Regions from separate parts of the Micromonospora sp. C28ISP2-4 genome, predicted to be linked through region 2. Evidence: riboswitches for the same ligand, from Rfam matches in the RefSeq annotation. Region 2 holds a riboswitch; the other holds the start of a gene.
The links. Region 2 has a riboswitch for thiamine pyrophosphate ahead of thiE (thiamine phosphate synthase). Riboswitches for the same ligand answer to the same signal wherever they lie in the genome.

Region 1: linked by a shared signal. The riboswitch ahead of Q3W68_RS26985 (ECF transporter S component) and the one ahead of thiE (thiamine phosphate synthase) in region 2 are both predicted to bind thiamine pyrophosphate.

The regions. Positions count from the first base shown of each region.
Region 1 is NZ_JAUMKG010000009.1:46,438-61,645, forward strand. It holds gene Q3W68_RS26915 (glycine--tRNA ligase) at 1-465, opposite strand, end outside; gene Q3W68_RS26920 (hypothetical protein) at 579-1,052, opposite strand; gene Q3W68_RS26925 (antibiotic biosynthesis monooxygenase) at 1,147-1,488, opposite strand; gene Q3W68_RS26930 (DUF6703 family protein) at 1,516-1,779, shown strand; gene Q3W68_RS26935 (metal ABC transporter substrate-binding protein) at 1,863-2,804, shown strand; gene Q3W68_RS26940 (metal ABC transporter ATP-binding protein) at 2,801-3,565, shown strand; gene Q3W68_RS26945 (metal ABC transporter permease) at 3,567-4,442, shown strand; gene Q3W68_RS26950 (metalloregulator ArsR/SmtB family transcription factor) at 4,486-4,788, shown strand; gene Q3W68_RS26955 (hypothetical protein) at 4,841-5,446, shown strand; gene Q3W68_RS26960 (hypothetical protein) at 5,456-5,623, shown strand; gene Q3W68_RS26965 (acyl-CoA dehydrogenase family protein) at 5,669-7,642, opposite strand; gene Q3W68_RS26970 (DUF6328 family protein) at 7,751-8,251, opposite strand; partial or broken gene Q3W68_RS26975 (sugar isomerase domain-containing protein) at 8,342-8,830, opposite strand; gene Q3W68_RS26980 (alpha/beta fold hydrolase) at 8,872-9,708, opposite strand; TPP riboswitch at 9,785-9,891, shown strand; gene Q3W68_RS26985 (ECF transporter S component) at 9,967-10,557, shown strand; gene Q3W68_RS26990 (ABC transporter ATP-binding protein) at 10,667-12,172, shown strand; gene Q3W68_RS26995 (energy-coupling factor transporter transmembrane protein EcfT) at 12,169-12,969, shown strand; gene Q3W68_RS27000 (MauE/DoxX family redox-associated membrane protein) at 13,040-13,615, shown strand; gene Q3W68_RS27005 (TlpA disulfide reductase family protein) at 13,649-14,203, shown strand; gene Q3W68_RS27010 (ABC transporter ATP-binding protein) at 14,200-15,208, shown strand, end outside.
Region 2 is NZ_JAUMKG010000002.1:608,012-623,219, forward strand. It holds gene thiD (bifunctional hydroxymethylpyrimidine kinase/phosphomethylpyrimidine kinase) at 1-95, opposite strand, end outside; gene Q3W68_RS11565 (thiamine phosphate synthase) at 92-763, opposite strand; gene Q3W68_RS11570 (thiazole synthase) at 826-1,599, opposite strand; gene thiS (sulfur carrier protein ThiS) at 1,604-1,804, opposite strand; gene thiO (glycine oxidase ThiO) at 1,795-2,925, opposite strand; gene thiE (thiamine phosphate synthase) at 2,919-3,545, opposite strand; TPP riboswitch at 3,540-3,651, opposite strand; gene Q3W68_RS11590 (DUF559 domain-containing protein) at 3,770-4,840, shown strand; gene Q3W68_RS11595 (aldo/keto reductase) at 4,950-5,912, opposite strand; gene Q3W68_RS11600 (nucleotidyltransferase domain-containing protein) at 5,934-6,740, opposite strand; gene Q3W68_RS11605 (ABC-F family ATP-binding cassette domain-containing protein) at 6,737-8,416, opposite strand; gene Q3W68_RS11610 (class I SAM-dependent methyltransferase) at 8,458-9,063, opposite strand; gene Q3W68_RS11615 (hypothetical protein) at 9,188-10,411, shown strand; gene truA (tRNA pseudouridine(38-40) synthase TruA) at 10,419-11,252, opposite strand; gene rplQ (50S ribosomal protein L17) at 11,323-11,883, opposite strand; gene Q3W68_RS11630 (DNA-directed RNA polymerase subunit alpha) at 11,918-12,940, opposite strand; gene rpsD (30S ribosomal protein S4) at 13,036-13,662, opposite strand; gene rpsK (30S ribosomal protein S11) at 13,677-14,084, opposite strand; gene rpsM (30S ribosomal protein S13) at 14,103-14,483, opposite strand; gene rpmJ (50S ribosomal protein L36) at 14,695-14,808, opposite strand; gene infA (translation initiation factor IF-1) at 14,899-15,120, opposite strand.

The sequences.
Region 1 (15,208 bases), on a different contig from region 2:
CATGCCCTCGTCGCTCTCCACCGGGCCCAGGTAGGTCTTCATCAGGCCGTTGAACATCTTCGGCTCGGTGAAGGTGCCCTTGTTGCCGCAGTTGGGGCAGTTCAGCTCCGTCAGCGAGGTCAGCGGCTTGCCGTGCTTGGCCTCGTACGCCTCTTCCAGGTGGTCGGCCCGGAACCGCTTGTGGCAGGACTGGCACTCGGTCAGCGGGTCGACGAACTCGGCGATGTGGCCGCTGGCCTCCCAGACCTTGCGGGCCAGGATGACCGCCGAGTCGAGGCCGACGACGTCGTCGCGCTGCTGCACCATGGTCCGCCACCACTGCCGGCGGACGTTCTCCTTCAGTTCGACGCCGAGCGGACCGTAGTCCCACGCCGACCGGGTGCCCCCGTAGATCTCGCTGGAGGGAAAGACGAAGCCCCGGCGCTTGGCGAGGCTGGTGACGGCGTCGATACGGTCGGCTGGCATGTTTCCTCCTACGCCGGCTGGCGGTCGGCGCGGTTGAGATGGATGGAACCGGGCTGTTCGGGACAACGGTACGACCGTGTCCGTCCCGAGCCCAGCAGAATACCGGGGGCCGGTCAGCTCACCCCGCAGACCTCCACGCCGCCCGTCTGCTGGTCCGGCGCCAGCGTGACGGTCTGCGCCTCCCGCCGGCCGCCGGCCAGCGTGACGTCCACCGGCACGGTGAGCGTGGTGAGGTCGACCTCGCCCACCCGGTAGCCGGAGATCTGCGGCTCGGTGGCCACCCGCCGCTCGAACTCGCGCCGGGGCTCGCGTCGGCGGATGTCGTCGCAGAGCGTGTCGTACGCCTTGGACCACTCCCGCGCCACGAGCGCCTGGTAGTAGTCGTTCGTGACCGCCCGGCCCTGCTCGCCGATGGCCTGGGCGTTGCTCACGGCCAGGCCGAGCACCGCCGCGCCGCCTCCGCCGCAGCAGATCAGCACGGCGAGCGCGCCGGCGCCGAGGCCGAGCCAGAGCCGGGTCCGCCCGCCCTCGGTGGGCGGGGCGGCGAACGGCGGCGCGGCGCCGGGCCCCTGCGGCGGCGCGGGCACCCCGGGGTCCGCCGGCGGCGCGGGCGGAACGGATGGCGGGGGTGGCGCGGCCGGTCCGGGAGCGGTCATACGCGCCAGGGTAGTGCCCCGGCTCTCAGCGATACGGACGTGCGGCACGATCGCTGGCGACGACGACGATCTCCCCCTCGGGGGCGGCGCCGGCGAGCGTCTCGTACGCCGACGGCTCGTCCACCGATCGGGCGAGCAGCGGCACGGCGGTGACCTTGACGTCGAACCCGCCGAGCGCCCGCCGGTAGGCACCGACCGACTCCCACTCGGTGACCAGGAGCCAGTGGTCCGGGTCGTCGAGCGCCCGCAGCAGTTCACCGCGCAGGTAGCCGGGGCGGGCGGCGAGCGCGGCCAGCGCGGCGTGCGCCGACCGGGTGAACTCGTCCACCGTTTCGGCGTCCACCACGAAGCGGTTGGTGACCAGCACGGCGTTCCTCCTCGTAGAGTTTGTGGCATGCAGCGTACGCAGAGTCCCGTGCTGTCCCGGTTGGCACGGCTCAACCCGACGGCGGTGTTCCTGGCCGCGCTGGCAGTGGTGCTTGTCGGCCTCTTCGCGCCCGGCCCGGCGGGCGGCGTCCTGCTGCTCGTGCTGGCCGGCGGGCTGGTCTGGCTGATGTCAGTCACCTGGCAGGTGCAGGCCCCGGCGACCCGGATGCTCCGGCTGGTGATGTTGACCTTGTTGATCGCGGTGGCGCTGGCGAAGCTCATGGTCGGCTGACCTGACGAAGCAGAGCTGACCTGCGCTGACATGCAATCATGCGTTTTTGACAATAGTTTTCGTTGTCGCGGACAGTTGAGCCCATGACCGTTCGTGCACCGCGCCGCATCCTGACCGCCGCGACCACCGCCCTGCTCGCCGCCGCCGGCCTGACCGCCTGCGCCGACGGCTCGGGCGCCGCGAGCGAGCCGGGCAGGGTCGACGTGGTGGCCGCGTTCTACCCGCTCCAGTTCCTGGCCGAGCGCATCGGCGGCGACACCGTGGCGGTCAGCAACCTGACCAAGCCCGGCGCCGAGCCGCACGACCTGGAACTCAACCCGCGGCAGGTCGGCCAGATCGTCGACGCCGGCGTGGTCGTCTACCTCAGCGGCTTCCAACCGGCGGTGGACGAGGCGGTGGAACAGAACGGCGGCGACCGCGCGTTCGACGTGGCGGGCGTGACGCCGCTGCTGGACGCGGCCGCCGGTGGCCACGACCACGAGGGCGAGGCCGGGCACGCCGAGGAGGGCGGCGGCAAGGACCCGCACGTCTGGCTCGACCCGACCCGGCTGGCCACCATCGGCGACAAGCTCGCCGAGCGGCTCGGCAAGGCCGACCCGGACCACGCCGCCGACTACACCGCCCGCGCCGCCGCGCTGCGCACGGAGCTGACGAAGCTGGACACCGAGTACGCCGACGGCCTGCGCACCTGCCAGCGCCGGGAGATCGTGACCAGCCACACCGCGTTCGGCTATCTGACCGAGCGCTACCGGCTGGAGCAGATCGGCATCAGCGGGCTCACCCCGGAGTCCGAGCCGTCCCCGAAGCGCCTCGCCGAGGTCGCCGAGGAGGCCCGGGAGCACCAGGCCGGCACGATCTTCTTCGAGACGCTGGTCAGCCCGAAGGTCGCCGAGACCATCGCGCGTGAGGTCGGGGCGAAGACGGCGGTCCTGGACCCGCTGGAGGGCCCGCCCGCCGACGGCGACTACCTCTCCGCGATGCGCGCCAACCTGCAGACCCTGCGAACCGCTCTGGACTGTTCATGACCCCACCCGTGATCGAGATCGCGCACGCCACGGTCGGCTACGACGGCCGCCCGGTGCTGCGTGACGTCTCGTTGACAGTGACCGCTTCCGAAGTCGTCGCCGTGCTCGGCGCCAACGGCTCCGGCAAGTCGACGCTCGTGCGCGCCGCGCTCGGCCTGGTGCCGGTCGGCGCCGGGTCGGTCGCCCTGTTCGGGACGCCGCAGCGCCGCTTCCGGCAGTGGCACCGCATCGGGTACGTGCCGCAGCGGCTCGGCGCGGGCAGCGGAGTGCCCGCCACGGTGCGCGAGGTGGTGGCGTCCGGGCGGCTGGCCCGCCGGGGCGTACTGCGGCCCGCGGGCCGGGCGGACCGGGAGGCGGTGGCGGCGGCACTGGAGGCGGTCGGGCTCGCCGACCGGGCCGGTGACCCGGTGTCCACACTCTCCGGCGGCCAGCAGCAGCGCACCCTGATCGCCCGCGCGCTGGCCGGCGGGCCGGAGCTGCTGGTGCTCGACGAGCCGACCGCCGGGGTGGACGCGGCCAGCCAGGAGGCGTTCGCCGGGGCGCTGCGCACGTTCCGCGACGGCGGGGGCACTGTGCTGCTCGTCGCGCACGAGCTGGGTCCGCTGCGCCCGCTGATCAGCCGGGCCGTGGTGGTGCACCAGGGCGGGATCGCCCACGACGGCGCGGTGCCCGAACCGGCCGGCCACCACGCCGACCCGGACCACGAGCACGTGCACCCGCACTGCGACGAGGAGCCCGCCCGGCTCTGGACAGGCATCTGAGATGGACCTCTTCCAGTACGACTTCATGCTCCGCGCCCTGGTCGGCGCGCTGATCATCGGGCTGGCCGCGCCGGCGCTCGGCATCTACCTGGTGCAGCGCCGGCTGGCGTTGATCGGCGACGGGCTCGGGCACGTGGCGCTCACCGGTGTCGGTGCGGGACTGCTGCTCAACCGCTCCCCCGTGCTGGTGGCGGTGATCGCCGCGACGCTCGGCGCGATCGCGATCGAGCTGGTCCGCGCGTACGGGCGCACCTCCGGTGACCTGGCGCTGGCGTTGCTGTTCTACGGCGGCATCGCCGGCGGCGTGATGCTGGTCGGGCTCTCCGACGCCAGCAGCGGGTCGCTCAACGCGTACCTGTTCGGATCGCTGACCACCACCTCCCGGGCCGACCTGATCACCATCGGGGTGCTCGGCGTGGTGCTGCTGGTGACGATGCTGGTGCTGCGCCCGGCGCTGTTCGCGGTGTGCCACGACGAGGAGTACGCCCGGGTGTCCGGCCTGCCGGTACGGGCGCTGAACCTGCTCATCGCGGTCGGCACCGCGGTCACCGTGACCATCGCCATGCGGGCGGTCGGGGTGCTGCTGATCAGCGCGCTGATGGTGGTGCCGGTGGCCGCCGCGCAGCAGGTGACCCGGGGTTTCCGGTCGACCATGACGGCGGCCATGGCGCTGGGCCTGTTCGCCGCCGGCGCCGGGGTCTGGGTGGCCGCCACCGCCGACACCGCGCCCGGTGCGTCGGTGGTGCTCGTGGCGATCGGCTCGTTCCTGCTGGTCGCGCTCGCGGCGGCCGGTGTGCGGGCGCTGCGGCGGCGGGTACGGGCCGACCGGGTCACGCCGCCGTCCGAGCCGGCCGAGCACGAGGTGCTGCTGCGGTGAGGCCCTACCCGCCGGCGCAGCTGGGATTGGTTACCGTTACAGGGTGACCGGCACGAACGGGTACGACGCCTTCGAGGGTGCGGGTGACCTGCTGCGCGCGCTCTCGGCCCCGATCCGGCTCGCGATCGTGAGCGAGCTGGCCGAGGGCGAACGCTGCGTGCACGAGCTGGTCGAGAAGCTCGGTGCCCCTCAGCCGCTGGTCTCCCAGCACCTGCGGGTGCTGCGGGGCGCCGGGGTGGTGCGCGGGTCGCGGCGCGGCCGGGAGATCGCGTACGCCCTGGTCGACGACCACGTCGCGCACATCGTGGCGGACGCCGTCAGTCACGCCGGCGAAGGGTCGCACTGAGCGGGAAATCGGCCAGGTGCCGACGCGCCCCCGCCGTGGGACGCTGTCCGGCGTGAAGATCTACGCCGACCGTTTTCCCACCGCCGTCCGCCAGTTCCTCACCGACCTGCTCGTGGTCGTCTGGGTGTACGCGGCGATCCGCTTCGCGCTGTGGCTGCACGACGTGGTCGAGAAGCTCGCCGTACCCGGGCAGAAGCTGGAGGGGGCCGGCGGTGGTCTCGCCGACAACCTGGCCGACGCCGGCGGCAAGGTCGGCCGGGTGCCGATCGTCGGCGACGAGCTGACCGCGCCGTTCACCCGCGCCGCCGACGCCGCCCGCTCGGTCGCCGAGGCGGGCCGCGACCAGCAGGAGCTGGTCGGGCAGCTGGCGCTCGGGCTGACCGTCGCGGTGCTGGTGTTCCCGCTCGGCCTGGTGCTGTTCGGCTGGCTGCCGCTGCGCCTGCGCTGGATGCGCCGGGCCGGCGCGGCGAAGGCGCTGGCCGGCGTGCCGGCCGGCCGGGACCTGCTGGCGCTGCGCGCGCTGGCCGGTCAGCCGCTGTCGAAGCTGACCCGGATCGCGCCCGACGTCGCCGAGGCGTGGCGGCGCGGCGACGACGCGACAGTCGACGCGCTCGCCGCGCTGGAGCTGCGTGAACTGGGGCTGCGCGGCGGCCGGTAAGGTGTGCCGGTGCTGTACTTCCTGATCGTCGTCGCCGTGCTGCTGCTGGGGTACGCGGGCGTGCTTGTGAGTTTTCTCCGCAAGGGCCGCAAGATCCCGCCGTCGGCGTACCTGGTGCTGGCCGGTCTCAACGGCCTGATCCTGGCCGGCGTCCTCGCCTGGGCGATCGCGCGCTGACCCACCGGCGGTCGTCCGGGTGGGGCGACCGCCGGGGCGGTACGGTCAGCCGGCGGGCGGGATGCGACGGCGGACGTCCTGCTCGGCCGACGGCCCCGGTTCCCAGCGGGCCACCCACGGCAGGTCGGCGGCCGGGGTGACGACGCCGTCCTCCACCGAGGCGTACCGGCCGGCGACGATGCGCTTGGCGGCGGCCACGTCGACCGAGTCGGTGTTCGACCACAGACCGGTGAACAGCTCGTCGACACGCAGCCGGGCCTGCCGGCAGAACAGGTCGGCCAGCTCGACGTTCTCCGGGTGATCGTCCCGTTCGGCGTAGGCCCGGACGCAGACCGCGCTCATCGCGAACAGCTCCGCGCCGATGTCCACCACCCGGCCGAGGAACGCCTGCTTGCGCTCCATCTTCCCCTGCCACCGGGACATCGCGTAGAAGGTCGACCGGGCCAGCTTGCGGGAGGTCCGCTCGACGTGGCGCAGGTGCCCGGCCAGTGGCCCGAACTCCTGGTACGCCCCGGGCGTCTGCCCCTTGCCGACGGCGAGCGTGGGCAGCCACTTCGCGTAGAAGGCGCCGGCTCGCGCGCCCGCCCTGGCCTTGCGGCCCAGCCCGGCGTCGGGGTCGATGATGTCGCCCGCCACGGACAGGTGCGCGTCGACCGCCTCGCGGGCGATCAGCAGGTGCATGATCTCGGTGGAGCCCTCGAAGATCCGGTTGATCCGCAGGTCGCGCAGGAGCTGCTCGACGGCGGCCGGCCGTTCCCCCCGGGCGGCCAGCGAGTCGGCCGTCTCGTAGCCGCGGCCACCGCGGATCTGGATCAGCTCGTCGGCGATCCGCCAGGCCATCTCGCTGGCGTAGAGCTTGACCAGCGCCGCCTCGATCCGGATGTCGTTGCGGTCGTCGTCGGCGAGCATGCAGGACAGGTCGAGCATCGACTCCATGCCGTACGTGGTGGCGGCGATGAATGACAGCTTCTTCGCCACCGCCTCGTGCTCGCCCACCGGGCGGCCCCACTGGACCCGGTCCGCAGCCCACTCGCGAGCCACGTTGAGCGCCCACTTGCCGGCGCCGACGCACATGGCGGGCAGCGAGAGCCGGCCGGTGTTCAGCGTGGTCAGGGCAATCTTGAGGCCCTTGCCCTCGCCGCCGATCACGTTCTCCTTCGGCACGAAGACGTCGTGGAACCGGGTGAGGCTGTTCTCCAGGCCGCGCAGCCCGACGAAGGAGTTGCGCCGCTCCACTGTGATGCCGTCGCTGTCGCCCTCCACCACGAACGCGGTGATGCCGCCACGCCGCCCCTCGGCGGCCGGCACCCGGGCCATCACCACCAGCAGCGTGGCGAGCGTGCCGTTCGTGGCCCAGAGCTTCACCCCGTTGAGCCGGTAGCCGGTGCCGTCCGCCGTCGGCTCGGCGGTGGTGGCGAGCCGGGCCGGGTCGGAGCCGACGTCCGGCTCGGTGAGCAGGAAGGCGGAGACCTCACCGGCAGCGAGCCGGGGCAGGAACCGTTCCTTCTGCTCGGGCGTGCCGAACATCTTCAGCGGCTGCGGCACGCCGATCGACTGGTGCGCGGAGAGCAACGCGCTGACCGCCGGGTTCACCGAGCCGACGAGCATCAGCGCCCGGCAGTAGTGCAGGTTGCTCAGTCCGAGCCCGCCGTACTTCCGGTCGATCTTCATGCCGAACGTGCCGAGCCCGGCCAGGCCGTGGAACACCTCGTCGGGGATGCGCGCGTCCCGCTCGATCGCCGCACCGTCCACCTCGGATGTCAGGTACGCGCGCAGCGCGCCGAGGAACTCGTCGGCACGGGCCACCTCGGCCGGGTCGGGGCGGGGCCACGGGTCGATCAGGTCGAGCCGGAACCGGCCGAGGAACAGTTCCTTGCCGAAGCTGGGCCGGTCCCAGGCCGACTCGCGGGCCGCCTCGGCGACCTGGCGGGCCTCCTTCTCGGAGACCTGGCCCGCCTCGGTGGGCAGCGGCCCCGCGCCGTCGGGTGACTCGGGCCGGCTGTTCTGTGTCGTGGTCACGGCTGCCTCCTCGTCGGTCCGGCTGCGTCGACGCGCTCGACGAAAACGACGCTACCCCCGGGTGTTACCCAGGGGTAGCGCCGCGTGCACGCCCGATTTGGCGGACCGTCAGTCGGTGAGGGACTGCGGGTTGTCGTCCTCGTCGTCGATGTCGTCCTCACCCCAGTTGCGCCGGCTGAACGGCAGGATCGCCCAGAAGAGCAGGAACCAGAGGCCGGTGAGTGCGCTGAGCAGGAACGCGATCGGCCGGTCCAGCACGAAGTCGGTGACCAGCAGGACCGAGCTGACCATCGCGATCAGCATGAAGAACAGGCCGCCGGTGGCCATCCGGTGGGCGAACCGGACCAGCTCCGGCTTACGGCCCTGGCGGAACAGCGCCCGGTGGAACGCGACCGGAGAAATGATCATTGCGGCGGACGCGGCGGCGGTCAGCAGCGCCAGGATGTAGATGTCGCGCTGGAACTCGGTGGTCCGCCCGAATCCGTTGCTGAACGGCAGCGTCAGCAGGAAGGCGAACAGGATCTGCACGCCGGTCTGCGCGACCCGCAGCTCCTGCAACAGATCGGCGAAGTTGCGCTGCCAGCGCTGCTTCTCGGATTCCTTCGACACTCGCGGACCTCCCGTGAGACGGCACGGCCGGCGGGTGAACGCCCACCGGCAGGACGGCCTGTGCCCCGTACGGATGATCACGAAACCGGTTCAGGAACCGCGGCGGATGCGGCCCGCGTACCGGGCCTCCAGCTCGGCGTTGTGCTCGTCCCCGCCGGTGATGTTCGCGGACAGGTAGACCGGCGGGCGCTGCCCCGCCGCGACCAGCCGGGCCACCACCTCGGCGACGATCTGCTGGGCGAGCAGCGCCGCGGTGATCGAGGAGACCGCGCCGACCGCGCCGCCGCCGGGTAGCGGCAGCGTGGCGTCGCCGTACGGGGCGCCGTTGTCCAGCACCACGTCGGCGAAGTCGGCGAGCTTGCGGCCGGACGGGTGCCGCGACGTCATCCGGGCCGAGTGCTGCGCCGAGGTGATCGCCACCAGGCCGTGCCCGCGTTCCTTCACGACGGACGCGAACTCGACCATCGCCCCGTTCACGCCCGAGTTCGAGGCCAGCACGAACACGTCCTGCGGCCGGATCGGCGCCAGCTCGTAGAGGCGGTGCGCCACCGCCGGGTCGCGTTCCAGCTTCGGGCCGATCGTCTCCGTCACCACCGCCAGGTAGGCGTCGGCGCTCACCGTCATGCCTCCTCCGTTCCTGCGCACCGGGCGAGGATCGCCTCGGCCAGCGGGCCGGGCGCCTCGTCCGGGATCCAGTGGCTGACCCCGGGCAGCACCACGAACCGGTAGTCACCCGTGACGTGCGCTGCGCACGCCTGCGCGGCCGTCCGGCCGATCGCCACGTCCTTGTCGCTCCAGACGAACGTGGTGGGCACCCCGACCGGGGCGACCGCCTTCATGTCCGTACCGGTCATCGCGCGGTACCAGTTCAGCGCCGCCGTCAACGCCCCCGGCTCGCGCATCGGCTCGGCGTACCGGGCCACCGCGTCGGCGCCGCCCACTCCGCCGAGCAGCTTGCGCAGCGCGGCGCCGTGCCACGCCAGCAGCACCTTTTCCGCCGTACCGGGCTTGCGGAACAACGCGATGTAGGCGGACTTGACCTTCTGCCGGGGGTCGGTGGCGAGCGCGTGGCCCATGGCGGCCGGGTGCGGCACCGACACCGCGGTCAGCGTCCGGACCGGCTCCGGGTGCGCCGCCGCCAGGCCCCACGCCACGATCGCGCCCCAGTCGTGGCCCACCACGTGCGCGCGGGTCACCCCGAGCGCGTCCAGCACGGCGGCCGCGTCGGCCACCAGCTCCGGGATCCGGTACGCCCCGACGTCCGCCGGACGCGCGCCGGGCGAGTAGCCGCGCTGGTCGAGCGCGTACGTGCGCAGCCCGGCGGCGTGCAGGGCGGGCGTCACCGCGTCCCACTCGCCGGAGTGCTGCGGGAAGCCGTGCAGCAGCAGGACGGGATCACCGCCCTCGGGGCCGCCGGCGCGTACCTCGAACGTCAGTCCCCGCGCATCCACCAGCATGATCGCCACCATACCGACACTCGCCCTGCTGGGCCGGGGCCCGTGGTCGGTGCTAGCGTCTGCGACGAGACAACTTCACATCCGACAGGGGAGCGCACAGCGCTGAGAGTGCGGGCCGGTGCCCGCAGACCCTCGAACCTGATCTGGGTAATGCCAGCGCAGGGAGTTCGGTCGACCTCCAGCCGCGTCGCCGTCCGGTGACCACCGGGCGCGGCGTGCGTCTTCTCCTGGTTCACCTCGACGAACTGGGAGCCAACCGTGAACCACACCGACAGCAACCGCTGGCGTACCGTCGACATCGTCGTCGCCTCGGTCATCGCCGTCGCCTTCGGCGTCGTGTTCTGGGCCTGGGGCCTGCTCTGGAGCGCCACCGACGCGGCGTTCGCGTTCTTCCCGCCGGCACAGGCCGTGCTCTACGGCGTGTGGCTGATCCCGGCGGTGCTCGCCGGCTTGATCATCCGTAAGCCGGGGGCGGCGCTGTACTGCGAGACGGTGGCCGCGATCATCTCCGCCCTGCTCGGCAGCCAGTGGGCGGGCATCGTGATCCTCCAGGGCCTCATGCAGGGCATCGGCGCCGAGCTGGCGTTCGCCGCCTTCCGCTACCGCTCGTTCAAGCTGCCGGTGGCGGTGCTGGCCGGCGCGCTGACCGGCCTCGGCGCGGCGATCTTCGACTTCGTCTACTGGAACAAGGCGTACGACTTCGCCTCCTACCGCCTCCCGTACGCGCTGATCACGATCGTCAGCGCCACGATCGTCGCCGGCTTCGGCGCCCACGTCCTCACCCGCGCGCTCGCGAACACCGGCGTCCTGGACCGCTTCCCCGCCGGCCGCGACCGAGCCTTGGTCTGAGGCCTCACCCCCCGCCCGGTGATCAAGGAGTTTGCGTCCGCCGGGCACGGTTTTCCGGACGCGAACTCCTTGATCACGCAGGCTGGGCCGGGAGAGGGGGTGGTGGGCGGTGAGCGCTGTGGTGCTGCGGGGGTTCGGGTGGCGGCACGGGGGGCGCCGGCGCTGGGCTCTGCGTGGAGTGGATCTGCGGGTGGAGAGCGGGGAGCGGGTGCTGCTGCTCGGGCCCTCGGGGGCCGGCAAGAGCACGCTGCTGGCGGCGCTGGCCGGGCTGCTGCCGGAGGACTCCGGCGAGCAGGAGGGCACCGTCGAGATCGACGGGCTGGACCCGCGCAAGGCCCGCGAGCGCGTCGGCATCGTCTTCCAGGATCCGGAGACCCAGCTCGTGATGGCCCGCTCCGGCGACGACGTGGCGTTCGGGCTGGAGAACCGTGGCGTACCCGCCGGGGAGATCTGGCCCCGCGTCGACGAGGCGCTGGGCCGGGTCGGCTTCCCGTACCCCCGGGACCGCCCGACCGCCGCGCTCAGCGGCGGCGAGCAGCAGCGGCTGGCGCTGGCCGGCACGCTCGCGCTGCGCCCCGGACTGCTGCTGCTCGACGAGCCCACCGCCAACCTCGACCCGGCCGGCGCCACCCTGATCCGCCGGGCCGTCGCGAACGCGCTCGACCCGGACACCACGATGATCCTGGTCGAGCACCGGGTCACCGAGGCGCTGCCGCTGGTCGACCGGGTCGTGGTGCTGGAACCCGGCGGCGGCGTCCGCGCCGACGGGCCGCCCGAGACGGTCTTCGCCGCGCACGGCGACGCGCTGACCGCCGCCGGGGTCTGGGTGCCGGGCCGCACCGTGCCGCACCGGCACGCCACCGCGCCGCCCGGCGACGTGCTGCTCACCGCCGACCGGCTCGGCCTCCCACCCCGGCTCGACCCCACCGATCTTCGGGTACGTGCCGGCGAGGCGCTCGCCGTCCTCGGCCCGAACGGCGCCGGCAAGTCCACACTGGCGCTGCTCCTGGGCGGCCTGCTACGACCCGGAACGGGCACGGTCACCGCGTCCGCCGAACTGGCTGGGCGGGACGCGCGTACTCCCCCGCACCGCTGGCGGGCACCCGCCCTGGTGCGCCGGATCGGTTCGGTGTTCCAGGATCCGGAGCACCAGTTCGTCACCGCCACGGTCCGCGACGAGCTGGCGCTCGGCCCGCGCCGCACCGGCCGGCCAGAGTCGGCGGTGACCGCCACAGTCGACGACTTGCTGCACCGGTTGCGGTTGGACGAGCTGGCCGGCGCCAATCCGTACACCCTCTCGGGTGGGGAGGCGCGGCGGCTGAGCGTGGCGACGGCCCTGGCCACCGCGCCACGCCTGCTGATCTGCGACGAGCCCACGTTCGGCCAGGACCGGCGGACCTGGCTGGAGCTGGTCGACCTGCTCGCCGAGCTGCGCGACGCCGGGCACGGCGTGGTCGCGGTGACCCACGACGAGGACTTCGTCGCCGCGCTGGCCGACCGGACGCTCACCCTGCGCCGGTCCCCGTCGGACCCCGACGGGCGACCCTCGGCCGGCGATGGTCCGGCTGCCGGGCGCTCGGGCGACGACGGTCCGGCTGCCGGGCGTGCGCCGTGATCGACCTCGAACCGGTCGCCACGCCCGGTGCTCCGCTGGCCCGGCGCAACCCGGTGGCGAAGCTGGCCGCCACGATGGTGTTCACGCTGGTGCTGGTCGCGACGCTGGACCCGGTCGCACCGGCCATCGCGATCGCCGTCGAACTGGCGGTGCTACCGCTGTTCGGCGTGCGCTACCGGGTGCTGGCGCGGCGCGCCTGGCCGCTGCTGGCCGGCGCCGTCGGCATCCTCGTCACGCTCGTGCTCTTCGCCGCCGACCGCTCCGGTCCGGTGCTGGTGGAGGCCGGCCCGGTGCTGGTCACCCAGGGCGTGCTGGTCACCGCGCTCGGGCTGGTCCTGCGCATGCTCGCGGTGGCACTGCCCGGCGTCATCGTGTTCGCCACCACCGACCCGACCGACCTGGCCGACGCCCTGATCCAGAACGCGAAGGCACCGGCCCGGTTCGCCATCGGGGCGCTGGCCGCATTCCGGATGGTGCCGCTACTGGAACAGGAGTGGCGGATGATCAGCATGGCGCGGCGGGCCCGGGGCGTGGACGCCGGCCGCAACCCGCTGGCCAAGCTGCGGCTGTTCGCGTCCACCGCGTTCACGCTGCTGGTGGGCGCGATCCGGCGGGGTACCCGGCTGGCGGTGGCGATGGACGCGCGGGGCTTCGACGCGGGCACCCCGCGTACTGTCGCCCGCCCTCAGCGCTTCGTCCTCGCCGACGCGCTGTTGATCATCGGAGCGGCGCTGACGGCCGGCGCGGCGCTGACCGTCAGCGTGCTGCTCGGCACCTTCCGCCCACTGATCGGCTGACCCCGCCCGCCGGGACACGAGATCGACGATCTCCTTTCGTGATCGTGGTCGATATTGTTAGCCTGGCTCGGTGCTTGAGCACCTGGACATCGCGTTGCGTTGCCTGATCGGCGTGGTCTTCCTGGCCGCGACCTACGGCAAGGTCCACAGCCGCGTGTCCTGGCGCGAGTTCGTCGCCTCACTCGCCGCCATGCGGGTCGTGCCGGCGCGGCTCGTACCCGCCGTGGCCGGTGTGGTCGGCCTGGCCGAAGCCGCCGTCCCGGTCCTGCTGCTGGTGCCGCCGACCCGCCGGCTCGGCCACGTGCTCGCGGCCCTGCTCCTGGTCGCCTTCAGCAGCGGGATCATCATCACGCTGAGTCGCCGGCAACGGGTCGCCTGCCGCTGCTTCGGTGCGACTGGCGCACCACTCGGGCGGCGACACCTGCTCCGCAACGGCCTCCTGATCGCCGCCGCGGCGGTGGGAGTGGCAGCCGCAGGCGCCACCGGCGAGGTGGCCCCGGCAGGCGTCGCCGTGGCCGCGGTGGCCGGTGCGGTGAGCGGACTGCTCTTCGTGTGGTTCGACGACATCACCGACCTCTTCGTCACCCAGCCGGCCCGGCCCGACGGCGACCGCGGACGTGCCGGTGGACCGGTGACCCCGAGGTAGCCGAGCACTCCGACAAGCACGAAGGAGCAACCGATGGCGTATCTCGCCGCTGCCGTCATCGTCGTCGGCATCATCGGCCTGCTGAACCTGGTCCTCGCCCTGGGGGTGATCAGGCGGCTCCGCGAGCACACCGTACGACTCACCGCGCTCGAGGCCGGGCACGGGCACGGGCACAGCGACGGGATCATGCTGGGGGCCGGGAGCGCGGTCCAGCCGTTCCAGGCAGTCACCGAGGACGGCGTGACAGTCACCCGGGACGGGCTGGCCGGACCCACCCTCGTCGCGTTCTTCTCCCCCGACTGCACCCCCTGCCGGGAGCGGATGCCGCAGTTCATCCGGTACGCGGCCGAGCATCCGGGCGGCCGGGACCGCGTCGTCGGGGTCGTGGTGAGCGATCGCGCCGCCGCAGGTGAGTACGTCGCCGCGCTGAGCCCGGTGGCCCGGGTCGTCGTCGAGTCCGACGGAGGGCCGCTCTGCACCGCCTTCGGGGTGCAGGGCTTCCCGGCGATCAGCCTGATCGACGAATCCGGCGTCGTCGTCGCCAGCGGCTCCCTGATCGAAGACCTCTCGGCACCCGTGGCCGGATGAGTCCACCCGGCGACGCCGACGCCGCCGGCCCACGGGCCGGATCGCCTGAGGAGACGCCGAGCAGATCACCTCGCACGACCGCCGACCGGCGGTGGCCGCTGCTGGCCGCCGCCGTCATGGGTGCCCGCCTCGTCCGACGCGGGGCACCCCTGGCCACGACCGCCTACGGCCTGGTCACGTTGGCGAGCGGGGTACTGCCGATCGTCACCGCCTGGCTGCTCAAGGTCGTGCTGGACGCGGTCGGCAGCGGCGCGGACCGGGCCACCGTTCTCGCCGCCGGCGCCGGTCTGGCCGCCGCCGGGCTCGGCACCGCTCTGCTGCCGCAGCTCGGCGCCTACCTGACCGGCGAGATCGGACGGAACATCGCTCTCGTCGCCGACGACGAGCTCTACCGCTCGGTCGGGCGCCAGGTCGGACTGGCGCGGCTGGAGGACCCGACCTTCCTGGACCGGCTGCGGCTGGCCCAGGACGCCGCGGCCATGCCGGTCCAACTGGTGGAGGCGGCCTTCGGCCTGGTACGCGGTGTGCTGCTGGTCGGCGGCTTCGTCGGATCGCTCGCCCTGCTCAGTCCCGTCCTCACCGGACTGGTCCTGCTGGCCGCCGCACCCGTGTTCCTGGCGGAGCTGGCGCTCGCCCGACGCCGGGCCAGGGTGCAGTGGCAGGTCGGCCCGTGGGAACGCACCGAGATCTTCTACCGGGACCTGCTCCAGGACGTGCAGGCGGCGAAGGAGATCCGGCTGTTCGGCCTGGAGGACTTCCTGCGCGGGCGGATGTTGCGTGAGCGACGCCGGGCCAACCGGGCGTTGCGCCGGGTCGACCGGCGGGAGCTGTTCATCCAGGGCGGGCTGGGGGTGCTGGCGGCGGTGGTCGGCGGAGCCGGGCTGCTCTGGGCGGTCCGGGCGGCGTACGCCGGCGAGCTGACCGTCGGCGACGTCTCGATTGTGATCGCCGCACTGGCAGGCGTGCAGACCGGGCTCAACGCGCTGGTGCGTGCCATCGCCAACG
Region 2 (15,208 bases):
GCCCCGAGTGCGGCGAACGTCTTGAGGTCGGCCTGGATGCCGGCGCCTGCCCCGGAGTCGGAGCCGGCGATCGTGAGGACTGTTCTCGGCGTCACTGGTCTTCTCCGGTGGTTGCGGTGGAGGGCTGGCCTTCGTCGGATCGCGCGGGGTGGGTGCGTGCCACACGGGTGGCCGCCTCCTGGAAGGCTCTGCCCAGCGTGGTGGCGGTTTCTCTCGGGTCGTCCGCGCGCATGATCGCGCCCAGCACTGCTACTCCGGCGGCGCCCGCCTCGACGCATGCGTGGACCTGGTCCGGAGTTTCGATGCCGCCGAGGGCGAGCACCGGGACCGGGCTGGCTTTCACCAGCGCGGCGAGTCCGGTCGGCCGTAACGCCGGGCCGTAGCCGGGTTTCGTGCGGGTCTCGTAGATCGGGGACACTGTCGCGTAGTGCTCGGTGGTGAGCCGGGCCAGCTCGGCTGTGTCGTGGCAGGAGCGGCCGACCAGTCCGACGGCGGGCAGCGGGTACGGGCCGGCGGCGGGCAGGTGCACCGCGTCCCCGTCGAGCGGATCCGGTCCGGCGACGATCAGCGTGCCGCCCGCCTCGGCGAGGATCGCGCGCAGGTCGGCGGCGAGCGCGAGGCGCTCGGCGCGCGGCAGGTCCTTCTCCCGCAGCACCACCCACCGCACTCCCCCACCCACGGCACCCGCGACCACGTCGACGAGCGCCCCCCGAGCGACCCGCCGATCGGTCAGCAGCACGACGCCGCTCGGCCCGCCCTGGATCTTGGTACGCGCTCGCCCCTCGGAGGGCGCATCCGTACCAAGATCCGCAACGCGAGCGGCGGTCACAGGTCGGGCCGTCCCTCATCCGGCGTGGATGCCAGGGCGTGGAAGCGGCGGGCTATCCGGCCCGCGCCGTACGCCAGGCGCCCGGCCTCGACCGCGTACCGCATCGCGGTGGCCATCGCCACCGGGTCGGCGGCCCGGGTGACGGCGCTCGCCAGCAGCACCGCGTCGCAGCCCAGCTCCATCGCGAGCGCCGCGTCGGAGGCGGTGCCGATGCCCGCGTCGAGCACCACAGGCACGTCGACAGCCGCCCGGATCAGCCGGATGTGGTGCGGGTTGCCGATGCCCAGCCCGGAGCCGATCGGCGACCCGGCCGGCATCACCGCCGCGCACCCCACGTCCGCCAGCCGCCGGGCCAGCACCGGATCGTCCGAGGTGTACGGCAGCACCGTGAACCCGTCCGCCACCAGCTCCTCGGCGGCGCGCAGCAGCTCCACCCCGTCGGGCAGCAGCGTGCGCTCGTCGCCGATCACCTCCAGCTTCACCCAGTCGGTGTCGAACGCCTCCCGGGCCAGGTGCGCCGTCTTCACCGCCTCCACGGCGGTCCGGCAGCCGGCCGTGTTCGGCAGCAGCCGTACGCCGCACCGCTCCACCAGGTCGAGCAGGCCGCCCGAACCGCCGGGCGTGGTGTCCACCCGGCGCAGCGCCAGCGTCACCAGCTCGGTGCCGGAGGCCCGGATCGCCTGCTCCAGCACGTGCAGGTTGGCCGCGCCGCCGGTGCCGAGGACGAGCCGGGAGCCGAACGTGACCCCGCCGATCTCCAGTGTGGACATCCGCTCACCCGCCCTGGGTGGCACTGAGCACCTCGACGCGATCGCCGTCGCGCAGCACGCTCGCCGACCAGCCGCCGCGCGGCACCACCTCGCCGTTCACCGCGACCGCGAGCCCGCGCTCCCGGTCGGTGACGGTGCGGACCACCTCGGCGACTGTGACGCCCTCGGGCAGCGTCCGGCCGGTGCCGTTGACGATCAGTTCCACGTGCGCTCCTTCCCGAAGCGGTCCGGGGTGAAGGGGGCGAGCGCGGGGTCCGGCTCGCCGGTGACGATCAGCTCGGTGACCAGGTCGGCGGTGACCGGGGTGAGCACGATGCCGTGCCGGTGGTGCCCGGTCGCGGCGAGCACGCCCGGCCGCCCGGGCAGCGGCCCGATGATCGGCGCGTTGTCCGGCGTACCGGGGCGCAGCCCGGCGACGGCCTCCACCAGCTCGTACTCGACGAGTTCCGGCACCAGCTCCGCGGCGGCGCGCAGCAGTGTCAGCACGCCAACGGCGGTGACAGCGGTGTCCGCGCGCTCCTCGACCGTCGCCCCGACCACGACCTCACCGCTGTCCCGGGGCACCAGGTAGACCGACTCGCTGTCCGCGTACCCCCGGATCACGTGCCGGAAGCCCGGCGGACCGCCGCCGGGCGCGCGCAGCCGCAGCACCTGGCCCTTCACCGGGCGGACCGGCAGGCCGGTGAGCGCCGCCGCGCCGCAGCCGGCCGCGACCACTGTGACCCGCGCGTCCACCTCGGACAGCGCGCCGACGCGGGCCGGGCGCAGCTGGACACCGGCACGCTCCGCGGCCGTGCGCAGCGCGGCGACCAGCCGCCGCGGATCGACCTGGTGGTCGCCGGGCGCCACCGCGCCACCGCGCACGCGCGGCGCCAGCGCCGGCTCGCGGTCGCGCAGCTCCGAGGGGCGCAGCGGCGTGATCGGCAGCCCCAACCCCCGTTGGTACGACCACAGCCGCCCCGCCTCGGCCAGGTCGTCGGCGGTGAGCCCGACGACGAGCGTGCCCTCGGTGCGGTGGCCGACGTCGACGCCGCTCGCCCCGGCCAGCTCGGCGGCGAAGCCGGGCCAGCGGGCGGCGGACTCGACGAGCAGCGCGGTCAGCTCGTGCTCACCGAAGTACGCCTCGGCGACCGGCGACAGCATCCCGGCGGCCACCGAGGACGCGCCCGACCCGGGCCGGTCGTCGTGCACCACCACGCGCAGTCCGCGCTGCGCGCACCGCCACGCGACAGCCCACCCCACCGGCCCGCCCCCCACCACCGCCACGTCGGAAAGGAAGGGCCCCCTGTTAACGCCTCCGGTAGAGGAAGGGCCCCCTCTTAACACGTCAGCGCCCGCAGCAGCTCGGCGGTGGCGTGCGCGGGATCGACGGCCAGGCTGAGCGCGCCGACCACCGCCACCCCGTACGCCCCGGCGGCCCGCAACGCCGGCACACTCGCGGCGGTCACCCCGCCGATCGCGATCACCGGCACGTTCACCGCCTCGGCGACCGCGCGTACCCCGTCGGGGCCGATCGGGTCCGGCAGGCCGGCCTTGGTGGTGGTGGCGTGGCACGGGCCGACGCCCAGATAGGTCGCACCCGCGTCCACCGCCGCGCGGGCGCCCACCGGTTCGCGGGCGGTAGCGCCGAGCACGGCGTCCGGGCCGAGCACCCGGCGCGCGGCGGCCACCGGCAGGTCGTCCGCGCCGACGTGGCCACCGGCGGCGTCCACCGCGAGCGCCACGTGCAGCCGGTCGTTGACCAGGCACCGCGCCCCGTACGGCCGGCACGCCTCGGTCACGCGGCACGCCAGCTCGTACGCCTCCCGATCGGTGGCGTCGTCCTCCACACGCACCTGCACGACGAGTTCGGCGCCCGCCACTGGCAGGGCGGCACGCAGCACGGCGAGCGGGTCACGCCCCGGCCGGGTGTCGGTGATGAGATGCAGTCGTCCCAGGGACAGCACGGCAACGCTCCTCCCTGCGCCGGCATTACCCGGATCAGGTTCGACGGTCGGGGGCTCCCAGCCCCCCTCTCAGCCCGGTCCGCACCGGGCTCCCGTGGGTCACTTGCGGCCTACCGTACGACGCCTCCCGCCCGTACGGAAGCCCGGGTGAGCTTTTTTCCAGGAACCGTTCACATGCCGGATCGGGGCAACGGGTGACCGTCCCGTCGCGACACGCTGCCGGGATGTCCGTTCCCGCCCGTGTCCCGCGCCGGCTGGCGATCCTGCCGTTCCGGGGCGGCCGTGCCGTCTCCGAAGGGCTGCTCACCTGGACGATGCTGCGCGGGCCGACGTGGATCCGCCTGCTCCCCGACGTGTACGTGCACCGGGACGGATACCGCGCCGACGACCATCGCATGTGGTGCGAGGCGGTGGCGTTGCGCCTGCCGCCGGGTGCCGTGCTGGCGGGAGGCAGCGCCGCCTGGTTGTTCGGCGCGGACGTGCTCACCCGCGATGCTCCGGTCACGGTGCTGCTGCCGACCGCCGCTCGACTGCGACCGCACCCACGGTTGCGGGTGCTCCGGTCGCCGTTGCCGGAGCGGGACCGCACCCGCGTCGGCGGGTTTCCGGTCACCACCCCGCTGCGTACCGCGTTCGACCTGGGCCGGCAGGGTTCATTCGTCGAGGCACTGGTCGCCGTCGACGCGCTGCTGCGCCGCCGGGTCGTGAAGCTGCCCGTCCTGCGGGCCTATGCCGCCGAGCGGCCGGGCTGGCCGGGCGCTCCACTGTTGCGCGAGGTGCTGGCGATGGCCGAGCCGTTGAGCGAGTCCCCGATGGAGACGCGGCTGCGGCTGCTCCTGCTCGACGCCGGCCTGGGCCCGCTCACCGCCCAGCACGAGGTACGCGCCGGCGGACGCTTCGTGGCCCGGGTGGACCTGGCCTGGCCGGCACTGCGCCTCGCGGTCGAGTACGACGGCGACCACCACCGCGAACGGGCGCACTTCCGGCGGGACGTGGCACGCCTGAACGCGCTCCGCTCGGCCGGATGGATCGTGCTCCGGTTCACCGCCGACGACGTGCTGCGCCGGCCCGACGCCACTGTCGCCCTGGTCCGCCAGGCCGTGGCAGAACGCCGTGCCACCGCGGCGCACCACCGACCCGTGCCCGCCGCCCGCCGGGTCGCCCGAAACACCACGGCCGTCAGGTCCGCTCGCAGACACCCATGTCGTTCCACTCACCGTCAGAATCAGCCGCCAGTGGAACGCCATGGGTGCCTCAAGGCCCGCTTGACACCCACGGTGTTCCACTCGGCGTGAACGCTGCCGGGGAGTGGCACGCCGTGGGTGCCTCGATGCGCGGACAAGCGCCGACGCGCGAGCGCACGCCCGACGCGCGGGAGGGCGCGTCGGTACCGGGCGGCGACCGTCAGAGGATGGCGTCCAGGGCGTCCAGGTCCTCGTCCGACGGCTGCCAGGTGCCGGCTTCGGCGTTTGCCTTCACCTGCTCGGGAGTGGTCGCGCCGGCGATCACCGACGTCACCGCGGGCCGGGCCGCCAAGCCGCCGATCGCCACCTGGAGCATGCTGATGCCGCGCTCGGCCGCGTACGCCTCGATCGCCTCGATGACGTCCCAGCGCGCGGCGGCCAGCCGCTCGGCGTACCGGCCGCCACCGGCCAGCCGGCTGCCGGCCGGGGGCGCCTCGCCCCGCTTGTACTTGCCGGTGAGCAGCCCGTTGGCGAGCGGGAAGAACGGCAGCATGCCCAGGCCGAACCGCTCGCAGGCCGGGATGACCTCGTCCTCCACTCCGCGCTCCAGCAGCGAGTAGTGGTTCTGCGCGGAGATGAACCGGGTACGCCCCTGCGACGACGCGGTCCAGTCGGCGTCGGCGATCTGCCACCCGGCGAAGTTGGAGTTGCCGAGGTAGCGCACCTTGCCGGCGGTCACCAGGTCGTCCAGCGCGGCGAGCGTCTCGTCGATCGGCGTGCCCGGGTCGGGCTCGTGCATCTGGTACAGGTCGATGTGGTCGGTGCCGAGCCGGCGCAGCGACGCCTCGACCGCGCGGGCGATGTAGCGGCGGGCGCCCCGGGCGCCGTGATCCGGCCCGTTCGCGCCGTTCATGTCCATGCCGAACTTGGTGGCCACCACCACGTCGTCGCGGCGGCCCTTGAGCGCCTGGCCGAGCAGTTCCTCGGAGGCGCCCTGCGGCTCACCGTAGATGTCGGCGGTGTCGAAGAAGTTGATCCCGGCGTCGAGCGCGGCGTCCACCACCGCCCGGGTGCCGTCGAGGTCGAGTTTGCGGCCGAAGTTGTTGCAGCCGATACCGACCACTGACACCACGAGCCCGGAGTCGCCCAGCCGGCGATAGGTCATCTCACTCACGAGATCCACCCTATGCCCGTTCCCCAGGTGTCACCCGGGGAGCGGCAGCACCTCGGCGGCCAGCACCCGGGCGTCACCGATCGTCGCCGCCAGTTCCTCGGGGGTACGCCCCACCGCGCCCAGCAGTGCCTGCGCCCGCTCGGCGAAGCGCGGCGGCGCATCGGGCAGGCGCCCGGCGGAGGCGATCATGCCCTTCTCGTTGACAAGCCACCGTCCGGCCCGGCCGTGCAGTGCGTGGACCAGCACCCCGACGACCCGGAACAGGCAGCCAGCCACGTAGCCGGCGTCGCCCGCGGCCGCGCCCTTCGCCGCGCCGTCGAGCAGCAGCCCGGTCTCCCAGCCACCGGCGACCAGCGCGGCGCCGAGCGCGGGCGGATAGTCGACTGTCTCGGCGCGCAGCGCGGTCAGCTCACCGGTCGGGTCGCCGAGCACCCGCCCGAGGGCCACCTCCCCGGCGTACGCGTGCGAGTAGAAGCCGAGCGGGTGCCCGGCCTGCACCTCGACCGTGTAGCGGCCGGCCCGGCAGTCCGCCCAGACCCGGTGCACCCGATCCAGGTCGCGGTAGATCCAGTCCACCGCGACCCCGTCGACACGCAGCCAGCCGCCGCCGTCGACCCACGGTCCCCAGCCGCCCGGGGCGGTGAGGTCCACCGGTCCGTCGGCGACCGAGGCGGCCACCGCGCGCAGCCCGGCCAGGTCGGGCGTACCCCGGTAGTAGAGGCCCAGGTCCCAGTCGGAGTCGGGCCGGTGGTCGCCGCGGGCGCGGCTGCCGCCGAGCGCCACCGCGACCACGCCGTCGACCGCGCACAGCCGGTCGACCAGGTCCTGGCCGATCACCCCACGTCCCAGACCGGCTCCGGTGTCTCCACCACGTCGCCGTCGCCCCGGAACAGCACGAACCGGTCGAAGGTACGGGTGAACCACCTGTCGTGTGTCACCGCGACCACAGTTCCCTCGAACGCGGTCAGCCCGGCCTCCAGCGCCTCGGCCGAGGCCAGGTCGAGGTTGTCGGTGGGCTCGTCGAGCAGCAGCAGTGTCGCCCCGGACAGCTCCAGCAGCAGCACCAGGAACCGCGCCTGCTGCCCGCCGGAGAGCGTGCCGAACCGCTGGTCGCCCTGACCGGCCAGCTCGTACCGGGACAGCGCCGCCATCGCGGCGTGCCGGTCCATGCCGGCCCGGTGGTCGTCGCCGCGCCACAGCACCTCGACGAGCGTCTTGCCCATCAGCTCGGGCCGGTCGTGGGTCTGCGAGAAGTGCCCGGGCCGGACCCGCGCGCCGAGCCGGACCGTGCCGCCGTGCGCGACAGGCGCGAGCGCGGCGGCGCCGTCGACAGGGGTGTTGCCCGGCTCCGGGTCGGTGCCGCCCCGGGCCAGCAGCCGCAGGAAGTGCGACTTGCCGGTGCCGTTCGCGCCGAGCACCGCGACCCGGTCGCCGTACCAGAGTTCCAGGTCGAACGGGTACGTCAGGCCGTCCAGCTCCAACTGCTCGGCGATCACCGCGCGCTTGCCGGTCCGTCCGCCGGTCAGGCGCATCCGGATGTCCTGGTCCTTCGGGGGTACGGGCGGCGGGCCGGCCTCCTCGAACTTGCGCAACCGGGTCTGCGCGGCCTGGTAGCGGGAGGCCATCCCGTCGTTGTACGCGGCCTTCTGCTTGTACATCAGCATCAGCTCGCGCAGCTTCTGGTGTTCCTCGTCCCAGCGTTTGCGCAGCTCGTCGAGGCGGGCGTGCCGGGCCACCCGCGCCTCATGCCAGCTCGCGAAGCCGCCCGGGTGCACCCAGGCGCTGCCGCCCTCCACGGCGACGACCCGGTCGGCGGTCTGCGCCAGCAGTTCCCGGTCGTGCGAGACGTAGAGCACCGACTTGCCCGATTCGCGCAGCCGCGCCTCCAGCCAGCGTTTGCCGGGTACGTCGAGGAAGTTGTCCGGCTCGTCGAGCAGCAGCACCTCGTCCGGGCCGCGCAGCAGCAGTTCCAGCGCGAACCGCTTCTGCTGGCCGCCGGACAGCGTGCGTACCGGCCGTTCCCGGGCGCTGTCCCATGGCAGGTCGAGCACGATGGTGGCGACGGTGTCGAAGAGGACTTCGGCGTCGTACCCGCCGGTCTCGCCCCAGGCGGCGAGCGCTTCGGCGTACGCGAGCTGGGTCTTGGCGGCGGCGGAGCTGTACTTGCCGCGGACCTCGGCCGCCCGCATGGCCGCCTCGGTCTCGGCGAGCCGCCGCCCGGCGTCGCGCAGCGCCGGCGGGGCGAGCGAGAGGGCCAGGTCGGCGAGCGTGGACTCGTCTCCGATCATGCCGATGAACTGCCGCATCACGCCCAGCCCACCGGAGCGGGCGATCGCGCCGGTCTTCACCGGCAGGTCACCGGCCACCATCCGCAGCAGCGTGGTCTTGCCGGCGCCGTTCGGGCCGACCAGCGCCACCTTGGCACCCTCACCGACCCGGAACGACACGTCGCTGAACAGCTCACGCCCGTCCGGGAGGATGTGCCCGACCCCTGCCACGTCCACGTATCCCACGCGGGCATCCTGCCCGAGCCGGGCCGGTGGACGACACCGGATTACCGGGTGACCCGCAGCACCCGGTAGCCCTTCTGGCTGGCGTGCCGCTCGACCGACCAGCCCTGCTCGACCAGCCAGCGGTGCAGCGAGTCGCCGCCGAGGTGCCGGGCGACGACCAGCCAGGCCGTGCCGTCCGGGGCGAGCCGGGGCAGCCAGCGCAGCAGCAGGCCGTGCAGTTCCGCCTTGCCGATGTGGATCGGCGGGTTGGACCAGATCTGGGTGAATGTGACGTCGTCCGGCAGGTCGTCGGGTGCGACTGCGTGTACCCGGTCGGCCGCCCCGACGCGGGCCGCGTTGGCGGTGGTGAGTGCGCGGGCGCGCTCGTTGACGTCCACGGCCCAGACGGTGGCCTTCGGCGCGACGGTGGCCAGGACGCAGGTGATCGGGCCGAAGCCGCAGCCGATGTCGAGCAGCGCGCCGGTGACGTCGGCGGCCGGCAGGTCGGCCTTGCGCAGCAGCACGGCGGTGCCGGGGTCGAGCCGGTCGGCGGAGAAGACACCGGCGGCCGAGGCGAGCGTGTAGTCGCGCCCGGCGACTGTGAACTCGACCTCGCGCGGGCGGGCCGGGGTCGAGGGCTCAGCGGTGAAGTAGTGGTCGCCGGTCACGCAGGCATTCTCGCACCGGGCCGGAGCGGTTCCGGCGACGGTGTCCAGGGTGGGCCGGACGCCACTCCGCCAGAATTTCCCAATATTACCCCTGAAAGGGACAATCGCCCCTACTCTATGCCACATGGTGTACCGGTACGAGTCCGATGAGGACGCCTTCCTGGAGTACCCGAAGCCCGGGTCGGCCCCGAACGGGCCCGCAGCCGCGACGCCCCCGCCCGCGGGTCCGTCACGCTCCCGCTTCCCCACGCCGTCGCTGCCCCGGCCGCCGCGCCCGCAACCGGCGCTGCCCGCGGCCGGCGCGACCGAGCAGAGCGGCACCGAGCAGAACGGCACCGACGAGCAAGCGGCGGCCGACGACGCCCGCGCCCCGGTGCCGGCGCCCCCGGCCCCGGCACCGACGCCCGGGCGGCCCGCGCCACCCCGGGAGCCCTCCCCCGTGCCGCAGCCCGCGCCGCCCACGCCGGCCCCCGTACCGGCGGCGGCGAACCGGCCGACGGTGCCGATCCCGGCCAGCCCGACCGCCCGCGCCGCCGACGTCTCCGAGCTTCCCCGGACCCGGCGCGCCGAACGCCGCAGCGGCGGACGGTTCTGGCAGACGCTCGTCGGCGGCGCCGCCGTACTGCTCCTGCTCTCGCTCACCGGCCTGGCCGTCGCGGCCCTGCTCGACGAACGCACCGCCACACCGCCGGCCGGCCAGCCGACCCCGCAGCCGACCGAGTCGAGCGCCCCGTCCGGCGGCACCGACCTGGACTCCCGGGACACCGACCAGGCGGCGCTCACCACCAAGGAGGTCTTCCCGGCCAAGGACCTCGTGATCACCGACGGGAAGCCGGCCTACCGGGTGCTCAAGACCCAGGCCAGCACGAAGTGCCAGGTCGCGGCCACCGGCGAGATCGCCGACCTCCTGACCCGGCTCGGCTGCAACCAGGTCGTGCGGGGCACGCTCCGCTCCCCCGACGGCGACCACCTGATCACCGCCGGCCTGTTCAACCTCACCGACGTGGCCACCGCCCAGCGGGTACGCGACCGCATCCGGCCGCTGCTCGACGCGCGCCAGGGACGGTTCCGTGGCATGGCGGCGGGCGACGGCACCGAGTCGGTGGAGAAGGCCGCAGCCCGGGTCGCCTGGCAGGTACGCGGACACTACGTCGCCTTCTGCCTGGTCACCCGTGCCGACGGGGAACGCATCCCGAGCGACGACGCGACCGCCCGCGAGATCATGTACGACCTGGTCGAGCTGCACCTCAACCGGGGTGTGCTGGACCGTCGTGCGGCCGCCGGCACGGCCGGGCAGCCCGACGCGGACTCGGCCGAGGACAGCGCCGGTCAGCGGGGCGCGGACTGAGCCGGGTTCAGCCCTCGGCCACCGGCACCCGCAACCGGCGGGTCTCCTCGGCGCGGCGGGCGTACTCGGCCGGGTCGGCCGGGTAGCCCACAGCGACCAGGGCGAGGCCGTGCGCGGGCGCCACTGTCACCTCGCTGGAGCGCTCACGCCGGGTCAGCAGGCCGGCCGGCCACTGGACCGGCCGCCGCCCGTCACCTGCCACCAGCATCGCCCCGACCAGGCTGCGCACCATGTTCTGGCAGAACGCGTCGGCCTGCACGGTGGCGACCAGGATCCCGTCCGGGTCGCGCCGCCAGTCCAGCCGGGTCACCTCGCGCAGCGTGGTCGCGTTCTCCTTGCGGCGGCAGTACGCGGCGAAGTCGTGCTCGCCGACCAGCCCGGCGGCGGCGGCGTTCAGGGCCGCCAGGTCCAGCGGCTTCGGCCAGGCCAGGGTGTCCCCGCGACGCAGCGGCTCGGCGCCCCACGGGGCGTCGGTCACCCGGTACTCGTAGCGCCGGAACGTGGCCGAGAACCGGGCGTCGAAGTCGGCGGGCACCTCGGTCATCGCGCGTACCCCCACGTCAGGCGGCAGGAGCCGGGCCAGCCGGCGCAGCAACCGGCCCTCGTGCTCCCGCCACACCGCTGTCGGCAGGTCGAGGTGGCAGACCTGCCCGGTGGCGTGCACGCCGGCGTCGGTACGCCCGGCCACAGTCAGGCCGGTCGCCGTGCCCGCGCCGAGCACCAGGTCCAGCGTCTGCATGAGCACACCGGCCACTGTGCGCCGGGTCGGCTGGGGCGCCCAGCCGGAGAAGTCGGCGCCGTCGTACGAGACGTCCAGCCGCAGCCGGGTCCGCTCGTCCACCTCGTACCTCCTGTCGACGGCGACGGGCCCGGCACCCCCGAGGGGATGCCGGGCCCGGTCGAGCCTGATCTCAGGCCTTGTCGTTCTCGGTGGCCTCGTCGCTGTCCTCGCGGGCGGCGGCGGTGTCACCCGACGCGGAGACCGGCGCCTCGGCGTCCTGGTCACCGTCGCTGGAGCGCGGGGTCTCCTCGGCCGGGGCCAGGGCCTCGACCTTGTCCTGCTGGGCGGCCTTGCGGGCGGCGGTCTTCTTGTTCGCCTTGGGCTCGGCGACCTGAAGCTCCTCCACCAGCTCGATGATCGCCATCGGAGCGGCGTCACCCTTGCGCGGACCGGTCTTCACGATCCGGGTGTAGCCACCGTTGCGGTTGGCGTACCGGGGCGCGATCTGGTCGAACAGGGCGTAGACCACGTCCTTGTCCTTGACGACGCCCAGCACCCGGCGACGCGAGGCGAGGTCGCCGCGCTTGGCCTTGGTGATGAGCTGCTCGGCCAGCGGACGCAGCCGACGGGCCTTCGTCTCGGTGGTCTGGATCTTGCCGTGCTGGAACAGCGCGGTGGCCAGGTTGGCCAGCATCAGCCGCTCGTGCGCGGGGCTGCCGCCGAGGCGGGGGCCCTTGGTGGGCGTGGGCATGCTTGGTGCTCCTCAGGTGTGGCGGCAGCGCGGACTAGAGCTGCTCGGTCTCGCGGTAGTCGTCGGTGTCGTAGTCCGCCTCGCCGAAGGCGTCCACGACGTGCGCCGGGTCGAAGTTCGGAGCCGAGTCCTTCAGCCCCAGGCCCATCCCGGCGAGCTTCATCTTGACCTCGTCGATCGACTTCTGACCGAAGTTGCGGATGTCGAGGAGGTCGGCCTCGGTACGCCCGATGAGCTCACCAACGGAGTTGATGCCCTCGCGCTTGAGGCAGTTGTAGGAGCGGACGGTGAGGTCCAGCTCCTCGATCGGCAGGGCCAGGTCCGCCGCCAGCTGGGCGTCCTGCGGGGACGGCCCGATGTCGATGCCCTCGGCGGTCTCGTCCAGCTCCCGGGCGAGCCCGAACAGCTCCACCAGCGTCGAGCCGGCCGAGGCCAGCGCGGTACGCGGGCCCATCGACGGCTTGGTCTCGACGTCGATGATCAGCCGGTCGAAGTCCGTCCGCTGCTCGACACGCGTCGCCTCGACCCGGTACGTCACCTTGAGCACCGGCGAGTAGATCGAATCGACCGGGATCCGGCCGATCTCCGCGCCCGCCTGCTTGTTCTGCGCCGCGGTGACGTAGCCGCGACCCCGCTCGACGGTCAGCTCCATGTCGAGCCGGCCCTTGCCGTTGAGGGTGGCGAGCTTCAGGTCCGGGTTGTGCACCGAGACACCGGCCGGGGGCTGGATGTCACCGGCGGTCACGTCGCCCGGGCCCTGCTTGCGCAGGTACATGCTGACCGGCTCGTCGTGCTCGGAGCTGACGCACAGCTCCTTGATGTTCATGACGAGCTCGACCACGTCCTCCTTGACCCCGGGGATCGTGGTGAACTCGTGCAGCACACCGTCGATCTTGATCGAGGTGACCGCCGCACCCGGGATGGAGGACAGCAGCGTACGCCGCAGCGAGTTGCCCAGCGTGTAGCCGAAGCCGGGCTCCAGCGGCTCGATGGTGAACCGGGAGCGGGTCTCGTTGATCGACTCTTCGGAGAGAGACGGTCGCTGGCTGATGAGCATCTTTTCTCTTCTCTTCCGGGGCGCCCGCTATTTGACGCCCACGACACAACTGTTCCGGTGGCCCGCCCGGAAGGACGGGCCACCGCAACGAGCCCTTACTTGGAGTAGAGCTCGACGATCAGCTGCTCCTGGACCTGGGTGTCGATCACCTGGCGAGCCGGGAGCGAGTGCACGAGGATCTTCATCTGGCTCGGGATGGCCTCCAGCCACGCCGGAACCGACCGGGAACCGGCCTGAGCCTGCGCCACCAGGAACGGGGTGAGCTCCTTGCTCTTGCCCCGGACCTCGATGATGTCGTGCTCCTTGACGCGGTACGACGGGATGTCGACCTTCTTGCCGTTCACCGTGAAGTGGCCGTGCTTGACCAGCTGGCGGGCCATGTCCCGGGAGCTGGCGTAGCCGGCCCGGTAGACCACGTTGTCCAGCCGCGACTCGAGGATCTGCAGCAGAACCTCGCCGGTCTTGGCCTCCTTGCTCACGGCCTCTTCGTAGTAGCCGCGGAACTGCTTCTCCAGCACGCCGTACACACGACGGGCCTTCTGCTTCTCACGGAGCTGGAGCAGGTACTCCGTCTCCTTCGTGCGGCCGCGGCCGTGCTGCCCGGGCGGGAACGGCCGGGACTCGAACGGGCACTTCGGACCATCGCACTTGCTGCCCTTGAGGAACAGCTTCATCTTCTCCCGCCGGCAACGGCGGCAGTCAGCACCGGTGTAACGAGCCATCTCTCTCTAACCTCTCAGACCCGGCGACGCTTCGGCGGACGGCACCCGTTGTGCGGCTGCGGCGTGACGTCGGAGATCTGACCGACCTCGAGGCCCACGGCCTGCAGCGAACGGATGGCGGTCTCCCGGCCGGAGCCGGGACCCTTGACGAACACGTCGACCTTGCGCATGCCGTGTTCCATCGCGCGGCGCGCGGCGGCCTCGGCGGCGAGCTGCGCGGCGAACGGAGTCGACTTGCGGGAGCCCTTGAAGCCGACCTGGCCGGAGGAGGCCCAGGAGATGACCGCACCGGTCGGGTCCGTGATGGACACGATGGTGTTGTTGAAGGTGCTCTTGATGTGCGCCTGCCCGTGGGCGACGTTCTTGCGTTCCTTGCGCCGGACCTTCTTGACAGCGGCTCCGGCACGAGCCTTCGGTGGCATAAGTCTGTGCGCTCCTAGTTACTTCTTGCCGGGCTTCTTCTTGCCGGCCACGGTCCGCTTCGGGCCCTTCCGGGTCCGCGCGTTGGTCTTGGTGCGCTGGCCACGCACGGGCAGACCGCGACGGTGCCGGATACCGGCGTAGCAGCCGATCTCGACCTTGCGGCGGATGTCAGCGGCGACCTCGCGGCGCAGGTCGCCTTCAACCTTGTAGTTGCCCTCGATGTGGTTCCGGAGCTCGACGAGCTCCTCGTCCGTGAGGTCCCGAACGCGCTTGTCCGGCGAGATGCCGGTCGCGGCGAGCGTCTCCAGGGCGCGGGTACGACCGACCCCGAAGATGTAGGTGAGCGCGATCTCCATCCGCTTCTCGCGGGGGAGATCCACGCCGACTAGACGTGCCATGTGCGGGCGTACTCCTCGTGATGTTGTGGCGGAGGTGTGGACCCGTCCCATCCCGCTACCGGCCGTCCCTGTCCTTCCGGCGTCAAGAACGCCGGCGACCGGGATCGGTCGCTGCCCGAGCGGGCCCCGGCCTCCGACCGGGGGTCAACCACGAGGGGGTACGCGCTGCGCACCCGACCGCGGCTGGGACGAGCTGGTGATGTGTGGGGCGTCAGCCCTGGCGCTGCTTGTGGCGCGGGTCGGTGCAGATGACCATGACCCGGCCGTGCCGGCGGATCACCCGGCACTTGTTGCAGATCCTCTTGACGCTCGGCTTGACCTTCACGGTTGCCTTACTTCCCATCTGGCCCGGAGCCGCGGCGGTGCGCGATCCGGACGTCGAAGACGGACACGGGTCTCCCGGCCGCCGTCAGGCTTACTTGTAGCGGTAGACGATGCGCCCGCGGGTCAGGTCGTACGGCGAGAGTTCGACGACGACCCGGTCCTCCGGCAGGATGCGGATGTAGTGCTGCCGCATCTTGCCGCTGATGTGAGCGAGCACCTTGTGGCCGTTCGCGAGCTCCACCCGGAACATGGCGTTCGGCAGGGGCTCGATGACCCGACCCTCGATCTCGATTGCTCCGTCTTTTTTCGGCATGTCCTCCGCTGTCCTGACGTCGGTTACTCCGGACGGCCCACAACGTCTTACACGGGTGAACTGACCAAGATCAGGAACCCGCGCCAGC